Regions from separate parts of the Nocardiopsis sp. LDBS0036 genome, predicted to be linked through region 4. Evidence: riboswitches for the same ligand, from Rfam matches in the RefSeq annotation. Region 4 holds a riboswitch; each other region holds the start of a gene.
The links. A riboswitch is a leader RNA that binds a small molecule or an ion and turns the genes downstream of it on or off. The one in region 4 is predicted to bind thiamine pyrophosphate.
Positions count from the first base shown of each region.

Region 1 (4,304 bases), 480 kb from region 4:
GGAGAAGGTCTACCCCGAGGAGGTGGAGGCCGCGCTCAAGGCTCACCCCTCGGTGGAGGACGCCATCGTGGTGCCCTCGCCCGACGAGTACCTCGGGCAGCGGGTGACCGCGCTGGTCTCGCTGGCCGCGAACGCCCGTCTGGAGGAGGCCGAACTGCGCGCGTACTGCCGTGTGCGGCTGGCGGGGTTCAAGGTGCCGCGTACCGTGCACTTCGTGGACCGGGTGCGGCGTACGGCGGTCGGCAAGCAGGACTACCGGTGGGCGACGTCGGTCACCGGGACCGGTGCGCCCGCTCCGGCCGTCCCGACCGTTTCCTGAGCCCGTTCCGGATCCCAGGACCCCCGCCGGGTTCCGCGACGGGCCCGGGGCCGGACTCCGGAACGGGAGCCTGACCGTGCCGGAGACGGCGCTCGCGGCCGGGCAGCCGGCCTCCTCGGCGGTCTGCTGCGGAACTCCGCACCCGGGCGGTACCGGACCCTTCATTTCGGGCACAGGGTCAATATGGACTTACCCAGCCGAAACAGGGGTTTCGCAGGCCGTCGGCCGCTCTGGACCCCCTCCGCCACCGCTAGACTGGCGTCGCCTGGTCCAAGGCCCCACGGTTTCCCCTCCCCCGCTCCGACCGGTTCGCACACTCCCGGCCGGGGCCGACCGGCCCACCCCGCCTCCGGTCGAGGCCGTGGACCGCGAGGACCACCTTTGACCCACCCCTCCACCCGTGCACACGGTGCGCGTGCGGTGACACCACTAGGACGGAGGACGGCGCGCTTCCCCGGGCCCCGCCCGAAGCGCTCCCAAGAACCCAGATGCCCAACTCAGTAGGCAGCTACATCTTCAACGCGGTGCGCGGCGGCGCCGTGGGCGCCTCGGAGGCCCTTCCCGGTATCAGCGGCGGCACGGTCGCCCTCATCGTCGGTCTCTACGACAAGCTCATCGGCGGCGCCGGCCACATGGTCAGCGGTGTCAGGCGCTACGTCACCGACGTCCCGCGCGGACGCGGGAGGGAGCGCGCCCAGGAGCAGTTCCGCCAGGTGGACTGGAGCGTGCTGGTCCCCGCGCTCGTCGGCATGGTGGCCTTCCTCGGCATGGCGGCCGTGGTCCTCGCCCCGCTGGTCGAGTCGCACACCCAGTACGCGTACGCGCTGTTCTTCGGCCTGGTCCTGGCCTGCCTGTGGATTCCCTACACCGGTGCGGGCCACAGGTGGCGGGCCTGGCACTACCTCGTCGCCCTGGTCTTCGCCGCGGGCGCGTTCTTCCTCACCGGCCTGCCCGGCGCCAACCTGCCCACCCACCCGGTCGTCGTCTTCCTCGCCGCGGCGGTGGCCGTCTGCGCCCTGGTGCTGCCAGGGCTGTCCGGATCCTTCATCCTGCTCACGCTGGGTCTGTACGAACCCACGATCAGCGCGGTCGGGGACATGGACGTCGCCTACCTCTCGGTGTTCGCGCTCGGCATGCTCACGGGCCTGTCGCTGTTCGTGAAGCTGCTCCAGCACCTGCTGGAGAACTTCCACCACATGACCCTGGTGGTCCTCACCGGCCTCATGGCCGGTTCGCTGCGCGCCCTGTGGCCCTGGCAGGACGAGGACCGCACGTTCCTGGCCCCCACCGACGTCCCGGTGACAGTCGGCCTGATGGCGGTCGGCTTCGCGATCGTGGCGGCGGCCATCGTCTGGGAGCGCCGCAAGCGCCTCCACATGGAGGAAGCCGAACTCCACCGGACCCCCACCCACGTCTGAGAACGGGAACGACAACCGCATGACAACGAATCTGCTGATGACCGCGGCCTCGACGACGGACGTCGACGTCGCCCACGAGTACGAGGGGTTCATCGGGTGGGTCCTGAGCCTGATGACGACCCTGGGCGAACCCGGTGTCGGCGTGGCGCTGTTCATCGAGACCTTCTTCCCGCCGATGCCCAGTGAGGCGGTCCTGCCCGGCGCCGGGTTCCTCGCCTACGCCGGGCACATGAACGTGTGGCTCGCCATCCTGTGGGCGACGATCGGCTGCCTGGTCGGCGCGTGGGGCTTCTACGCGATCGGCGCGCTCCTGGGCCGCGAGCGCACGGCCTGGCTGGTCGAGAAGACCCCGCTGCTGGAGATCGAGGACTTCTACAAGGCCGAGCGCTTCTTCACCCGCTTCGGCGGCGTCGCCGTCCTGCTGGGCCGGTGCGTGCCCCTGGTCCGCAGCTTCATCTCGGTGCCCGCCGGGATCGAGCGGATGCCCCTGTTCAAGTTCTCGCTGTACACGGTCATCGGCTCGGCGGTGTGGAACACGATCTGGATCGGCCTCGGCTACGTCTTCGGCCCGGCCATCGAGCCCATCCTCGCCCAGTGGAGCGGCGTGATCAGCAACATCGTGGTCGTGATCATCGGCCTGCTGGTGCTGTGGTTCATCCTGGCCCGCGTCTACAAGCGCACCAGGGCCCGCCGGACCGAGGGCACCTCCGCCTGAGGCGCCTTTCCCTCGGGGTTCCGTCCCCCGTGAAAACCCTCCAGGGGTCCGCCCGCGTACCCGGGCGGACCCCTTCGCGCTTGTGTGGGTATCCTGCCCGGAACGCACCACAGACACATAATGACCGGGGCCGCCGAGGCGGCTCCGGAGGCGCGGGGTGCCGGGACACGTTCCCGGCTGAGAGCACACCCGTCGAACCTGCCCTAGTTAGCACTAGCGAAGGAACGCCATGAGCGCGTACAACATCGTGTCCATCGCCGGCAGCGACCCCAGCGGGGGCGCGGGCGTCCAGGCCGACCTCAAGGCCTTCTCCGCGCACGGGACCTTCGGGATGACGGTGATCGCCGCGCTGACCGCCCAGTCCACGCTCGGCGTCACCGGGGTCCACCCGATCCCCGCGCGCTTCGTCGCCCACCAGATGGACACCCTCTTCGCCGACGCCGTCGTGCACGCGGTCAAGGTGGGCATGCTGGGCACCTCGGAGGTCACCGAGGCCGTGGCCGAGGCGATCGACCGCCACGCGCTGCCGAACGTGGTGGTGGACCCGGTGATGGTCGCCAAGAGCGGGGACCGGCTGCTGGAGGCCTCGGCCGTCGACGCGCTGCGCACCAAGCTCCTGCCCCGCGCGGACCTGGTCACCCCGAACCTGCCCGAGGCCGCGGACCTGCTGGAGGAGCCCGAGGCGACCGACCTGGCGTCCATGCGCGCCCAGGCCTGGCGGCTGCTGGAGCTGGGCCCGCGCCGGGTCCTGCTCAAGGGCGGCCACCTGCCCGGCGGGGAGAGCGTCGACGTCCTGGTCGCCCGGGACGCCGACCCGGTCGAGTTCCGCGCCCCGAGGGTGGTCACCCGCAACACGCACGGCACCGGGTGCACGCTGTCCTCCTCGATCGCGGCCCTGCTGCCGCAGCGGCCGGACGTGGCCGCCGCTGTGGGCGACGCCAAGGACTACCTGACCGAGGCCATCCGGCGCGCCGACGAGATCGACGCGGGCGGCGGGCAGGGCCCGGTGCACCACTTCCACGCCTGGTGGTAGCAGCGGCGTCCGGATGAGGGAACGCCGAGGGGGGACCGGCTCCGCGCCGGTCCCCCCTCCTCGTTCCGCCCTCTGCTGGAGGCGCGGCCCCTACCGGGTCAGACCTTGGTCACGTCCTCCATGACCTTGTCCGGGTCCCTCCAGTCGGGGTGGGCGAAGAACTTGCGCGTCTCAGCCACGATGACCGGGGACAGCAGCAGGAGGCCGATGAGGTTGGGCAGGGCCATCAGGCCGTTGGCGATGTCGCTGAACAGCCAGACCGAGTCCAGGCTGGCGACCGAGCCCACGTAGATGACGGCGATGAACACCAGGCGGTAGGGCAGGACCAGGCGGCGGCCGCCCAGGAACACCATGCAGCGCTCGCCGTAGTAGGCCCATCCGAGCAGGGTGGTGAGGGCGAACACGGCCACCGCGACGGCCACGATGACGGCGCCGGCCGGGGCGAGCGCGGGGCTGATCGCCCCCAGGCCCTCGGAGACCGCGTTGCTGGTCATCAGCGAGCCGTCCGCCTGGCCGTCGGTCCAGACGCCGGTGGTGATGATGACCAGGCAGGTCATGGTGACCACGATGATGGTGTCGATGAAGGTCTGGGTCATCGAGACCATGGCCTGGCGGACCGGCTGGTTGGTCTTGGCCGAGGCGGCGGCGATACCGCCTGTGCCCAGGCCCGACTCGTTGGAGAAGATGCCGCGGGCGAAGCCCTGCTGGATGGCGAGCATGATGCCCGCGCCGGCGAAGCCGCCCGTGGCCGCGGTGCCGGTGAAGGCGTCGGTCACCACGAGCTGGAGCGCGGGGAGGATCGCGGCCCAGTTGACGGCC
Region 1 is NZ_CP141103.1:5,816,377-5,820,680, reverse strand. It holds gene UIS43_RS24795 (acyl-CoA synthetase) at 1-319, shown strand, start outside; gene UIS43_RS24790 (DUF368 domain-containing protein) at 808-1,737, shown strand; gene UIS43_RS24785 (DedA family protein) at 1,757-2,452, shown strand; TPP riboswitch at 2,596-2,694, shown strand; gene thiD (bifunctional hydroxymethylpyrimidine kinase/phosphomethylpyrimidine kinase) at 2,682-3,485, shown strand; gene UIS43_RS24775 (sodium:alanine symporter family protein) at 3,584-4,304, opposite strand, start outside.
Region 1: it holds a riboswitch for thiamine pyrophosphate, as region 4 does, so the genes downstream of both, thiD (bifunctional hydroxymethylpyrimidine kinase/phosphomethylpyrimidine kinase) here and UIS43_RS22835 (ECF transporter S component) in region 4, are expected to answer to the same signal.

Region 2 (4,304 bases), 3.1 Mb from region 4:
CCCGCGGTTCGCGGTCGCGCCGTCCCGTTCGGGTGCCGGTGGGGCCGGTGGGACATCCGGGGAGGCCTGCTCGGTCTCCCCGGAGGACGGGTCCCGGCCCCGGCCGGGGCTCCCCCGGGCCCGGCGGTGTGTGCTCCGCCGGTCGTCGGGTCGCCCCGTCCCCGGTGAGGCCCGCTCCGTGGGCGGTGGGGACGCTCGCGCCTGGGTGGTCGTGGTGTGCGGGATGCGCCCTTGTCGGACCGCACACTCGTTCCACGGTAGAGGACGCCGCCAAACTCCCCAGGTGGGACGCACCAATCGGGGGGCGGGACGCGGGGCCGGGTGGCCTAACTCACGGACGGCGAGGATGCCTGGGCGTAGCGCCGCACGGGGATGCGGCCCGCCAGGCGCGCGCCGCGGCCCGCGCGTACGGCGTCGCGCATCGCGGCGGCCATGCGCACCGGGTCCTGGGCGCGGGTCACGGCCGTGGCCAGCAGGACCGCGTCGCATCCCAGCTCCATGGCCAGGGCGGCGTCGCTGGCGGTGCCGATCCCCGCGTCCACGATGACGGGCACACCGGCCTGCTCGACGATCAGCTCCAGGTTGTGCGGGTTGCGGATGCCCAGCCCCGAGCCGATCGGGGCGGCCAGGGGCATCACCGCGGCGCAGCCCACCTGCTCCAGGCGCCGGGCCAGCACGGGGTCGTCGTTGGTGTAGGGCAGCACGGTGAAGCCCTCGTCCACCAGTTGTTCGGCGGCCTCCAGCAGCTCGACGGGGTCGGGCAGCAGCGTGTGCTCGTCCGCCACCACCTCCAGCTTGACCCAGTCGGTCTCCAGCGCCTCGCGGCCCAGGCGGGCGGTGCGCACCGCGTCCACGGCGGTGAAGCATCCGGCGGTGTTGGGCAGCGCCCGGATCTTGTTGCGGGTCAGGACGTCCCACACCGACCCCCGGGTGCCGGGGGAGACCCGGCGCATCGCCACCGTGGTCAGCTCGGTTCCGGAGGCGATCAGGGCCTCCTCCAGGACCTCCAGGGAGGGCGCTCCGCCGGTTCCGGTGATCAGCCGGGACCCGAAGGAGGTTCCCGCGATCACGAGGTCGTCGTTCATGCTCAGCCTCCCTGCACCGCGGTGAGGACGTCCACGCGGTCGCCCTGGTTGAGCGGGCTCGCGGCCCACGCGGTCCGGCGCACCACCTCGTCGTTGACGGCCACGGCGACACCGCCGGGGGCCTCGGCGCCGGTCAGGTCGCGCACGACCGCTTCCACGGTCGTGTCGTCGGCGAACTCGCGGCGGTCGCCGTTGATGATCAGTTCCACTGCTACTACCTACTTGCGCGTCGTGCCGTGAAACGGCGGGCGTACTCGGGCAGGTCTCCGTCGGTCAGGGCCCGGGCCATGGCCTCCCCGGTCACCGGGGTCAGCAGGACCCCGTGCCGGAAGTGCCCGGCGGCCAGGTGCAGTCCCGGGACCCGTGTGGGCCCCAGGAGGGGCTCGTTGTCGGGCGAGCCGGGGCGCAGCCCGACGCAGGTCTCGGTGACCTCCAGCTCGCTCACCCCGGGGACGAGTTCGCGCGCGTCCCGCAGCACCTGCCAGAGCCCCCCGACGGTGAGCGAGGTGTCGTGGCCCAGCTCCTCCTGGGTGGCGCCGATGACGACCTCGCCGTCGGCGCGCGGCACCAGGTAGGTCGGGAAGCCCCGGACCAGGCCGCGGACGGTCCGGCTGACGAGCGGCGGCTCGCCCTCGGGCACCCGGGCGCGCAGCAGCTGTCCCTTGACCGGGCGCAGCGGCGGGACGACGGGTTCGGGGACCACGACGCCGTTGCCCCAGCAGCCCGCGGCCAGCACCACCTGGTGCGCGGGCAGGGTCCGCCCCGCCTCGGCCTCCCCGGCCAGGCGCACGCCCAGCCGGGAGCCCCCGGGGCCGGGGGAGAGGACCTCCCCGACCCGCCCGCGGACCTCGGTGACGCCCGCGCGTGCGCCCGCGGCGGTCAGGGCGCGCAGCAGCCGCCGCGGATCCACGGAGTGGTCGTCGGGGGCCAGGACGCCGCCGCGCACGGACGGGGCGAGCATGGGCTCCAGACGGCGGCACTCGCGTCCGGTGAGGCGCTCGGCGGCGATGCCCAGCCTCCGCTGGAGCGCGTGCAGTTCGGTGAGGACGGCCAGGTCGTCGCGGTCGAAGGCGACCAGCAGCGTGCCGGTGGCGCGGTGTCCCACGTCCAGGCCGCTGGCCTCCTCCAGTTCGGCGACGAAGTCCGCGTACATGCGGGCCGAGCGGATGCCCAGCTCCATGAGGGGCTCCTCGCCGAACGCGGCCTCGGTGGCGGGGGTCAGCATGCCCGCGGCCACGGTGGAGGCGGCGCGGGCGGGGTCGGACTCGACCAGGGTGACGCTCAGTCCGCGTTGGGCGGCGCGCCAGGCGGTGACCCGGCCGACCAGGCCGCCGCCGACCACGACGACGCGGTCGCGGTGGGGATCGTTGGAGGTGCGCACGGCTGTGGCTTCCACTCCCTTCGCCGGCATGATCCGGATCAGGTTCGTGCGGTCGGAGGCTCACAGCCTCCCTCTCAGCCGGGTCCCACCCGGCTCCCGCGGGATGTAGGGGTCTGTCCCCATTCTAGGACCCGTGGCCGACGCGCGCCGTGCCGGGGGGAAGGAGGTGCGCGGATGTGGCAGATTGGTGGTGTGACACAACGCGACATCGACACGCTCATCGGCGACTGGCTGACCCTCAAGGAGGCCGCCGCTCCGCTGGGCGTGAGCCCGAACCGGATCAAGACGCTGATCCGCGAGAACCGCATGATGGGTGTGGTCCGCGACGGCGAACTCTCCATTCCCGCCGCCTTCATCGACGGCGACGACCTGGTCAAGGGTCTGCCGGGGACGCTGCTGCTGCTCACCGACGCGGGCTTCTCCTCCGAGGAGGCCCTGCGCTGGCTGTTCACCCCCGACGACTCCCTGCCTGGCACGCCGATCCAGGCCATGCGCGAGAACCGGGGCACCGAGGTGCGCCGCCGGGCCCAGAGCCTGGCCTTCTGACCCGCGGGGAAGGGGGGAGGGGCGCGCCGCCGCGTCCCTCGCCCTTGGGTCCGAACGCGCCAGGGCCTAGGGTGGACCGTGTGAGGACCAGCCACGGAACCAGCCTGCGCAAGCGCCTGGACGCATCGCTTCTGTACCTGTGCACCGACGCCCGGACCGGTCGGGGCGACCTGGCCGAGTTCGCCGACGCGGCCCTGGCCGGGGGAGTGGACATCATCCAGCTCCGGGACAAGGGCCTGGAGGCACGCGAGGAGATCGCGGCCCTGGAGGTGATGAAGGAGGCGTGCGAGCGGTACGGCGCCCTGCTCGCGGTCAACGACCGCGCCGACATCGCCCGCGCCGTGCGCGCCGACGTCCTCCACCTGGGTCAGCGGGACCTGCCCGTGCCCATGGCCCGCGACATCATCGGCGCCGACCCCGTGATCGGCCGCTCCAACAACGACGTCGCCGCCGCGGCCGCCTCCGCCGAGGAGCCGGGCAGCGACTACTTCTGCGTCGGACCGACCTGGGCGACCCCCACCAAGCCGGGCCGCCCGGCCGCCGGGCTGGAGCTGGTGGAGGAGGCGGCCGCGCTGGGCACCGACCGCCCCTGGTTCGCCATCGGCGGGATCGACGTCGACAACATCGACCGCGTGCTGGACGCCGGGGCCCGCCGGGTCGTGGTCGTGCGCGCGATCACGGAAGCGGAGGACCCCCGGGCCGCCGCCGCCGCTCTGCGCCAGCGCCTGGCGGCCCGCGCCGCCCGGCCCTAGGGGATCAGCAGGGCCTTACCGAGCACCGCGCGCCCCTCCAGTGCGGCGTGCGCCTCGGCGGCCCGCTCCAGCGGCAGGGCCAGCCCCACGTGCGGCGTGATCCTGCCCATGCGGGCCATCTCCAGCACCATCCGCAGGGCGTCCTGCCGGTCGCCGTCGGCCTGCTTGAGGTCGAACAGGCCCAGGACCTCGATCCCGCGGCGCCCGGCCTCCTCGGTGTCCACCTCCGTGAAGCTCCCGCCCGCGGAGCCGTAGCCGACGAACCGGCCGCCGTCGGCCAGGGTCCCGAAGGCCGCCGCGCCCAGCGCGCCCCCGGCGCCGTCCAGGACCACGTCGACCCCGGCGCCGCCGGTCAGCGCGCGCACCCGCTCCGGCCAGTCCGGCTCGGAGTAGTCCACGGTCTCCTGCGCGCCCAGTTCGCGGACCAGGGCCAGCTTGGCCCCGCCCCTGGCCGCGCCGATGACCCGGGCCCCGGCCCTGCGGGCCAGCTGGACGGCCAGGGTGCCCGCCCCTCCGGCGGCCGCGGCGACCAGGACCGTG
Region 2 is NZ_CP141103.1:2,205,688-2,209,991, reverse strand. It holds gene UIS43_RS09210 (thiazole synthase) at 327-1,085, opposite strand; gene thiS (sulfur carrier protein ThiS) at 1,088-1,294, opposite strand; gene thiO (glycine oxidase ThiO) at 1,300-2,496, opposite strand; TPP riboswitch at 2,465-2,576, opposite strand; gene UIS43_RS09195 (Rv2175c family DNA-binding protein) at 2,659-3,012, shown strand; gene thiE (thiamine phosphate synthase) at 3,093-3,764, shown strand; gene UIS43_RS09185 (zinc-binding dehydrogenase) at 3,761-4,304, opposite strand, start outside.
Region 2: it holds a riboswitch for thiamine pyrophosphate, as region 4 does, so the genes downstream of both, thiO (glycine oxidase ThiO) here and UIS43_RS22835 (ECF transporter S component) in region 4, are expected to answer to the same signal.

Region 3 (4,304 bases), 2.4 Mb from region 4:
TCGACGGGGTCATCGCCGACAACCGGGTGCTGTCCCGGCACCTGGCCACCGAGGAGGCGCTGGCCCAGGTCAGCCGGGTGCTGCGCCCGGGGGGCCGCGCCCTGCTGTGCGTGGACTCGGTGGTGCTGGGCATGGCGATGCTGGCCGAGCAGGACCGCTGGCCCGAGCTGAGCCACGCGCCCAACGCGGACGTGCTCCTGGTGCCCTGGCCGGACGGCTCCATCACGCGGTGCTTCACGGCCGAGCAGCTCACCGAGGCGGTCGCCGAAGCCGGTCTGGAGCTGGAGTGGGTCAAGCCCCGCACGGTGCTGTCCGCCTCCACGGTGGAGATGATGCTGGCGCGCGACCCGAGGTCGATGGGACGCCTGGTGGAGATGGAACTGCGCGCCACGGAGTCCGACGACTACGTGGGCGTGCACCTGGTGGCGAGCGCGCGCAAGCCCGGCTAGGGCGGGGACGCCGCCGCCCCCGCCCCATCCCTCACTGGTGCTGCGCGGTCTCCTGGTCCGCCAGGGGCAGGTAGACCCGCTTACCCTGTTCGGCGAACTCCGCGGACTTGTCGGCCATGCCCTTCTCGATGGCGGCCACCGTCTCCAGCCCGTGCTCCTCGGCGTACCTGCGCACGTCCTGCGTGATCTTCATGGAGCAGAACTTCGGCCCGCACATGGAGCAGAAGTGCGCGGTCTTGGCGGGTTCGGCGGGCAGGGTCTGGTCGTGGAAGGACTGCGCGGTCTCGGGATCCAGGGCCAGGTGGAACTGGTCCTGCCAGCGGAACTCGAACCGCGCCTTGGACAGCTCGTCGTCCCACTCCTGCGCCCGGGGGTGCCCCTTGGCCAGGTCGGCGGCGTGCGCGGCGAGCTTGTAGGTGATCACACCGGTCTTGACGTCGTCCCGGTCGGGCAGCCCCAGGTGCTCCTTGGGGGTGACGTAGCACAGCATCGCCGTACCGAGCCAGCCGATCTGGGCGGCGCCGATCGCGGAGGTGATGTGGTCGTAGCCGGGCGCGACGTCGGTGGCCAGGGGGCCGAGCGTGTAGAACGGCGCCTCGCCGCACAGCTCCTCCTCCAGGCGCACGTTCTCCGCGATCTTGTGCATCGGCACGTGCCCGGGCCCCTCGATCATCACCTGCACGTCGTGCGCGCGGGCGATGTGGGTGAGTTCGCCCAGGGTGCGCAGCTCGGCGAACTGGGCCTCGTCGTTGGCGTCGGCGATCGACCCCGGCCGCAGCCCGTCGCCGAGGGAGAAGGTGACGTCGTACTCCCGGAGGATCTCGCACAGCTCCTCGTAGTGGGTGTACAGGAAGCTCTCCCTGTGGTGGGCCAGGCACCAGGCCGCCATGATGGAGCCGCCGCGCGAGACGATGCCGGTGACCCGGCGGGCGGTGAGCGGCACGTAGCGCAGCAGCACGCCCGCGTGGACGGTCATGTAGTCCACGCCCTGCTCGCACTGCTCGATGACGGTGTCGCGGTAGACCTCCCAGCTCAGCGCCGCCGGGTCGCCGTTGACCTTCTCCAGGGCCTGGTAGATGGGTACGGTCCCGATCGGGACGGGCGAGTTGCGCAGGATGCGCTCGCGGGTCTCGTGGATGCGCTTGCCGGTGGACAGGTCCATGACGGTGTCGGCCCCCCAGCGGGTGGCCCACACCATCTTCTCCACCTCCTCGGGCACGGAGGAGGTGACGGCGGAGTTGCCGATGTTGGCGTTGATCTTGACCAGGAAGTTCTTGCCGATGATCATCGGCTCGGACTCGGGGTGGCACCGGTTGGCGGGGATGACCGCCCGGCCCACGGCCACCTCCTGGCGGACGAACTCGGGGTCCACGCCCTCCCGGGCGGCCACGAACCGCATCTCGGGGGTGATGGTCCCGGCCTTGGCGTGGGCCAGCTGGGTGGTCGCGCCGCCGGACGGGGCGGGCGCGTGGGCCCACTCCCCGCGGGTGGGGGCCAGGCCCCGGTGGACGTCGATGTGCGCGGTGTCGTCGGTGTACGGACCCGAGGTGTCGTACAGGTCGAAGTGGCTGCCGTTGCTGAGTTCCACCCGGCGCTGCGGGACGCGGAGGGTGTGCCCCTCGGGGGTGGCGACCTCCCGGTAGACCTTGCGTGATCCCATGATGGGACCGGTGGTCACCCGGTGGTCGGCGGTGGAACTGACGTCGCGGCCGTCGAGAGCCGTCATGGCATGCCTCCCTACGTCGGAATTACCCGAACAGGTTCTGCGGTCGGCGACACCGTTGAGTCGCCCTCTCAGCCCGCCATGGCGCGAGCTCCCGCGTTGCGTATGAAGATGTGGGGACGCCTGGGGCGCCCCGGGCACGCGTGACCGGGGCGTGCCCGGTCCGTGTGGCCCCGGACACTCTATCCGTCGGCCGAGCGGGGCTGTCCACCGTCCCGGGGATAGAAAAGTGTCTCCCGCACGCCACCCCCGACAGCGCGGTCGGCTCGGGGCCGTGCCGCGCTCCCCCGGGTCAGAAGAGCGTCTGCGGCTCGTCTCCCCCGGTGTCGGAGAGCGGTTCGAGCAGGTCGGGACGGTTGTTCTTGATGCTGTTGACGTCGGTGGAGACCTCGTCCACCTCGAAGCGCTCGGCGGGGGTGTCCTGGAGCAGGTGGGCCAGCTCGTCGGCCCCGGTCGCCGGGTCCAGCCAGGCCGCCCAGTCCTCGGGGGGCACGACGACGGGCATGCGCTCGTGGATGTGGGCGAGTTCGGGGGCGGCCTCGGTGGTGACGACGGCGCAGCTCCACACCCACGCGGCGGGGTCGTCCTCGGCCACCTCGGGGTCGCGCCAGCGCTCGAAGATCCCCGCCAGGGCCAGGGGCCGGTCGTCGGGGTAGTGGATGGAGTAGGGCTTCTTGTCCGCCTTGGCCTTGCGCTTCTTGTGGTGGGGGTCGGTGACCGGCGAGGTGCTGGCCTGCACGGTCCCGTCCCTGCCGATCAGCTGCCACTCGTAGTAGGCGTCGGCGGGCAGCAGGCAGCGGCGGCGCCGGAAGGCCGTGCGGAAGGCGGGCTTGTCGGCGATGGTCTCGCTGCGGGCGTTGATCATCCGGTAGCCGATGTTGCGGTCCTTGGCCCAGGAGGGCACCAGGCCCCAGCGCAGGGTGTGCAGGGAGCGGGGCCCCGGCTCGCCCCGGTCCTCCCCCTGCGGGGGCGGTCCGAGCACCGCGTACACGGGCCTGCCCGGTGAGATGTTGTAGTCCGGGTCCAGCTCCTCCAGCGGCGGCCACGCCCGGGGATCGGTCTCCTCGGGAAGGGCCTGCTCGGGCAGGCCGAAGGCGAGCTGCAACTGGTGCACGTTCCGGGACTGGGCATAACGACCGCACATGGGTGTGATCCTACGGTCGAAACGGCTCGTTCTCTCCCGGAACACCCGTATCCTCAGGTGTTTCCCGTCCCGGGGCACCGGGCGCGGCTCGAACGGCCCGCCGGTTCCGTCGGAACTCAGCCCGGCGTCGGCGCGACGGGCTCCCCCTCCGCGCGTTCGGGCCCCCGCTCCGCTCCCCCGTGCGCGTCCCGGCCCCGCCGGGCCCGGACCAGGCCGACCAGCACGACCAGGCCGCCGAGCGGGGCCAGCGTCCACGGCGCCCACGAGGAGAGGGCGCGCAGCAGCACCGAGCGCACGCGGGCCTGCTCGGCCTGGGCCGCGACCTGCTGCTCGGCCAGGACCAGCCGCGCGTACAGCAGGGGCGCCTCACCGCTGTCGTTCTGCGGGCGCAGGGTCTCCGCGCGGGTCTCGTGGGCGTTGACCACGATCCCGCTGACCGGTTCCACCCAGAACGTCCGGCTGACCTCCAGCCAGCGGGTGGCGGTGACCGTGCCCGTGGCCCCGGGGCGGAACAGGGAGGCGGGCACGGGGCGGGCCGAGTCGGGCATCTGGGTGGACTCGATCCACTGGCTGTACCGGCGCACCCGCACTCCCGCCACCTCCTCCCACTCCTGGAACTCCAGCATCGGCGCGGACCGCACCTCGGCGTCGTAGAAGGGGTACTCGCCCTCCCCGTCCCCGGGCGGCCAGAAGTACACCAGCCCCGCCTGCCGGACCGCCCGGTCGCCGTCGACGTGCTCACCGCAGCAGTTGACCGCCCGGCCGGTCTCCCGGTCGACGATGACGCGGCGGCTCCAGTGGTCGATCATCCGGTCGGGCACGGAGGTGTCCACGGACACCTCCCACGCCGACCAGTCGCCGCCGTGCGCGGAGGCGTCCACCCGGGTGACCCTGCTGAGCTCGGCCGACTCCACCCACGACCACGTGGAGGTGTCCAGGTAACCGGCGTCCTCGTCCAGCATGCGGATGTCGAACTCGGCCCCGGCGG
Region 3 is NZ_CP141103.1:2,920,114-2,924,417, forward strand. It holds gene UIS43_RS12185 (methyltransferase domain-containing protein) at 1-449, shown strand, start outside; gene thiC (phosphomethylpyrimidine synthase ThiC) at 481-2,175, opposite strand; TPP riboswitch at 2,169-2,280, opposite strand; gene UIS43_RS12195 (SOS response-associated peptidase) at 2,465-3,316, opposite strand; gene UIS43_RS12200 (DUF3068 domain-containing protein) at 3,433-4,304, opposite strand, start outside.
Region 3: it holds a riboswitch for thiamine pyrophosphate, as region 4 does, so the genes downstream of both, thiC (phosphomethylpyrimidine synthase ThiC) here and UIS43_RS22835 (ECF transporter S component) in region 4, are expected to answer to the same signal.

Region 4 (4,304 bases):
GCGGCGGCCTCCTGGACGGCCCGGCCCCCGGCCACGCGCACCCGCGCGTCGGCCAGACTGCGCAGCAGCAGGTCGTCGTGGGTGGCCATGACCACCGCGCGGCCCGCGGACCGCAGGGTGGCGAGCAGCTCCACGAGTTCGGTCCAGGTCCGGGTGTCCTGACCGAAGGTGGGCTCGTCGAGGACGAGCGCGTCGGGCGCGTGCGCGGGGCCCGAGCTGAGCGCCGTGGCCACCGACAGCCGCCGCTTCTCCCCGCCCGAGAGCGTGTAGGGGTGCACGTCGGCCAGCGCGGACAGGCGCAGACGCTCCATCAGCTCGCCCACCCAGGCCTCGGTCTCGGCCTCGCCCATACCCGCGCGCAGCGGGGCGAAGCGCAGCTCGTCGCGCACGGTGGCGGTGACGAACTGGTCCTCGGCGTGCTGGAAGACCGTGCCCACGTGCCGGGCCAGCCTGCGGGCGGGCCAGCGCACGAGCGGGCGCGGGTCGGCCCCGGCCAACGGCCCGCGCGGCAGCACCGCCCCCCGGTGGGGCCTGGACAGTCCGGCGAGCAGGGTCAGCAGCGTGGACTTGCCCGCGCCGTTGGGTCCGGTCAGGGCGGTCGCGGTTCCGGCTCGGACGGTGGCGTCCACCCCCTCGAACACCGTGCGCCGGGGCGCCGCGCGCACGCCGAGCTGGCTCGGGGTGCGCGCCGTGACGCCCACGGCCTCCAGCAGGGGCTCCCCGCCCGGCGCGGGCGCCAGGACGGGCGCGGGCTCGTGCCCGGGCACCCACACTCCCTGCGCGGCCAGCGAGCGCCCGTGCTCGGCGAACACCGTTCCCGGCGGGCCGTCGGCGACGACCCCGCCGCCGGGCGCCACGACCACGACCCGGTCCACCAGGTCCACGACGTCGGCCACGCGGTGCTCGACCAGCACCAGGGTCGCCTCGGTCTCGGCGAGCAGGCGGGCCAGCACGCCGCGCACCAGCGCGGCCCCGGCGGGGTCGAGGTTGGCGGTGGGCTCGTCCAGCAGCAGCAGGCGGGGGCGCATCGCCAGGGCCCCGGCGATCACCAGGCGCTGCTTCTCACCGCCCGACAGCGCCCCGGTGGGGTGGCGCGGTCCGTACGGGAAGCCCACGGCCTCCAGTGCCTCGTGGACCCGGGGCCAGATGAGGTCGGGTGCCACGCCCAGGTTCTCCGGGCCGAAGGCGACGTCGTCGCCCGCGCGCGCCATCACCAGCTGCGTCTCGGGGTCCTGGCTGACCAGGCCGACCGAGCCCCGGCTCCGGTCGGCGGGCTCGCCGTCCAGGAGCAGGGTGCCCTCGTGGTCGCCGCTGATGGCGGCGTCCTCGCCGGTCAGACCGGCCAGTGAGTGCAGCAGGGTGGACTTGCCCGCGCCGGAGGCGCCCAGCAGCAGCACGCGCTCGCCCGGCTCGATCACCAGGTCCACGCCGCGCAGCGCGTGGGACCCGCGGCCCGAGTGCCGCCAGCCCCAGCCGGAGAGCTCCACGCGCGCGCCCGGGCCCCCGGCCGCCGTCCGGCGCCCGTTCGCGGAGGCCACGGTCAGCCCCTCGCGGACGGGAAGGGGGCCAGCGCCCCGGAGCGGGCCAGGGCGGTGGTGAGCAGGCGGGAGCCCACGCCCGCGATGAGGGCGGCGCTGACCACCACGATGACGCCGTAGGTGACCTGGTAGGACAGCGGCCAGGTCACGTTGTAGGCGAGGTTGTCGCGGATGGCGGGGGAGACGCCCGCGACCGCCGCCGCGAGGACGGCCACGCCCATGCCCCAGCGGCGGTAGCCGAAGGCGAGGAAGACGAGTTCGGGCAGGATGCCCTGGAGGGCGCCGTCGAGGATGACCATGATCCCCCACTGGGTGCCCAGGAGCGCCGAGACCGAGGCGGCGGCGATGGCGGTGAGCAGGGCCGCACCGGGCTTGCGGATGATCAGGCCGCCCAGTACGCCGGAGATCAGCCACATGCCGTAGACGACGGCCTGCGCGGGCGGGAAGCCGACGAACAGCGGGGTCGTGACCGACCAGACGATGTTCCAGAGCCAGAAGACCACGCCGACCGCGACGCCGATCACGGAGGCCACGACGATGTCGACGGTGCGCCAGCTCCGCAGTCGGCCGAGGAGGTCGCGCCGGAAGCCGGCGCCCTGGGGGGTGGTGTCCCTCTTCATATGGTGTCCCTTCGCCGGGGGATGCGAGGGGCCCGTGCGGCCGAGAGCGGCGCCGGAACGCGTTCCGTGCGCGCCGGGACGTCCCCGGTGCGCGGGAGCACGCCACCGGTGACGGTTCCTACGACTTCCTTCGCTGGCATGACCCAGATCAGGTGTGTAAGGGTCTGCGGCCTGGTGCCGCACTCTCAGCGCTCGCGCGCTCCCCTGTCGGTTTCGTCCATTATGAACAAGGGGGAGCGCCGGGGTGTTCCCGGGTCGCGTCAGCGCACGTCGGGGCCTCAGCCCCCGGGACTGGCGCCGCCCTCGGGCACCTGCGGTCCCGGGGTCGCGCCGCCCCAGGGCGCGCCGCCGTCCCCGCCCGGGGACTCGCCGCCACCGGTACCGCCGCCGCCTCCGCCGGTACCGCTGCCGTCTCCACCACCACCGCCGCCGCCACCGGTACCGCCGCCTCCACCGGTTGAACCCCCGCCGTCGCCGTCACCGGTGCCTCCACCGCCGTCGGTCGATCCTCCGCCGCCTCCGGTACCGCCACCACCCCCGGTCGAACCCCCGCCACCACCGCCGGTGGCTCCCCCACCGCCGTCACCGGTGCCACCGCCGCCGGTCGAGCCATCGTCACCCCCGGCACCGCCGCCACCGCCACCACCACCGGCCGCGACGCCGCCGTCACCGCCAGCCGTGCCTCCATCGCCTCCACCGGCGTCACTGTCGTCACTGTCACCGTTGTCGCCACCGCCGCCCGACGGCTTGTCCGAGGCCTTGCCGTAGACCTTCGGCGAGGGGGCGAACTCCTCCTCCGGCAGGTCCGCCACGGCCTCGCGCATGGTGGCCTGCCAGATCGGGCCGGGCAGCGTGGCCCCGTAGACGATGCCGTAGTAGCGGTCGCCGATGGTCACGCCCTGGAGCGTGTGCTGCTCCCCGCCCCGGATGTCGCCGACCACCACGGTCCCGGCCAGGTTCGGGGTGTAGCCCGCGAACCACGCGTAGGCCGCGCTGTCGGTGGTGCCGGTCTTGCCCGCCACAGGGCGTCCGATCTCCAGGCCGTTGGCGGTACCGCCCTCGAAGGTCTGCTGGAGCAGGTGGTTGACGCCGTCGGCGACCTCGGTGTCCAGCGCGCCCTCCTCGCACTCGGTGCCCATCTCGACCTCCTCGCCGTCCTCGCCCTCGAAGAGGACCGAGGCCACGGGGACCGGCTCGCAGTAGGTGCCCCGGGAGGCGAAGACGGCGTAGGCGCTGGCCATGGTGAGCGGGGAGACCTCCTGGTCGCCCAGGGTGAAGGAGCTCCACACCTGCAGGTCCTCGCCGTCCGCGCGGTGGATGCCCAGGCTCTGGGCCATCTCCGCCGTCTCGCACAGGCCGACGCGCTCCTGGAGCTGGGCGAAGTAGGTGTTCACCGAGCCCTTCGTCCCGCTGATCATGTTGTGCCTGCCGCCGTCGCTCTCCCCGGCGTTGCGCACGTCCCAGGGCGCCATCCTGCCGCCCTCGCAGTTCTCCAGGCCGCTCACCGTCGTGGACTCGGGCGAGGAGAAGCTGGTGTCGTACTTGAGCCCGGCGTCCAGGGCGGCGGCCAGGGTGAACGGCTTGAACGTCGAACCCGCCTGGTAGCCCAGCGACCCGCCGTCCTCGTGGTCCACGGACAGGTTGATCGAGGTGGTGCCCGGCTCGTCGTCGAAGCCGTAGCGCATGTTCTGGGCCATCACCCGCACCCGGCCGGTACCGGGCTCCACGAGGACCTCGGCGGCGAACTTGTGGGAGTCGCCCGCGGGGACGTAGCGCTCGATCGCCTGCTCGGCGGCCTCCTGCATGTCCAGGTCCAGGGTGGTGCGCACGGTGATGCCGCCCCGCTCCAGTATCCGGTCGCGCTCCTCCTGGGTCCCGGCGAGCGCGTCGGAGCCGCCCAGCCACCGCATGACGTAGTCGCAGAAGAAGGGCTGCTCGCTGCTGAAGCAGCTGCCCGCGCGCGGGGTCTCGTCCACCTCCAGGCCCCGGCTCTTGTACTCCTGCGCCTGCGCGCTCTCCAGGTGTCCGGTGGCGACCATCCGGTCCAGCACCAGGTTGCGGCGCTCGACGGAGGCCTCGGGGTTGGTGAGCGGGTCGTAGTACGAGGGCGCGCGCACCAGCGCCACGATCGTGGCGGCCTGCGCGG
Region 4 is NZ_CP141103.1:5,335,691-5,339,994, reverse strand. It holds gene UIS43_RS22840 (ABC transporter ATP-binding protein) at 1-1,538, opposite strand, end outside; gene UIS43_RS22835 (ECF transporter S component) at 1,541-2,158, opposite strand; TPP riboswitch at 2,267-2,374, opposite strand; gene UIS43_RS22830 (transglycosylase domain-containing protein) at 2,437-4,304, opposite strand, start outside.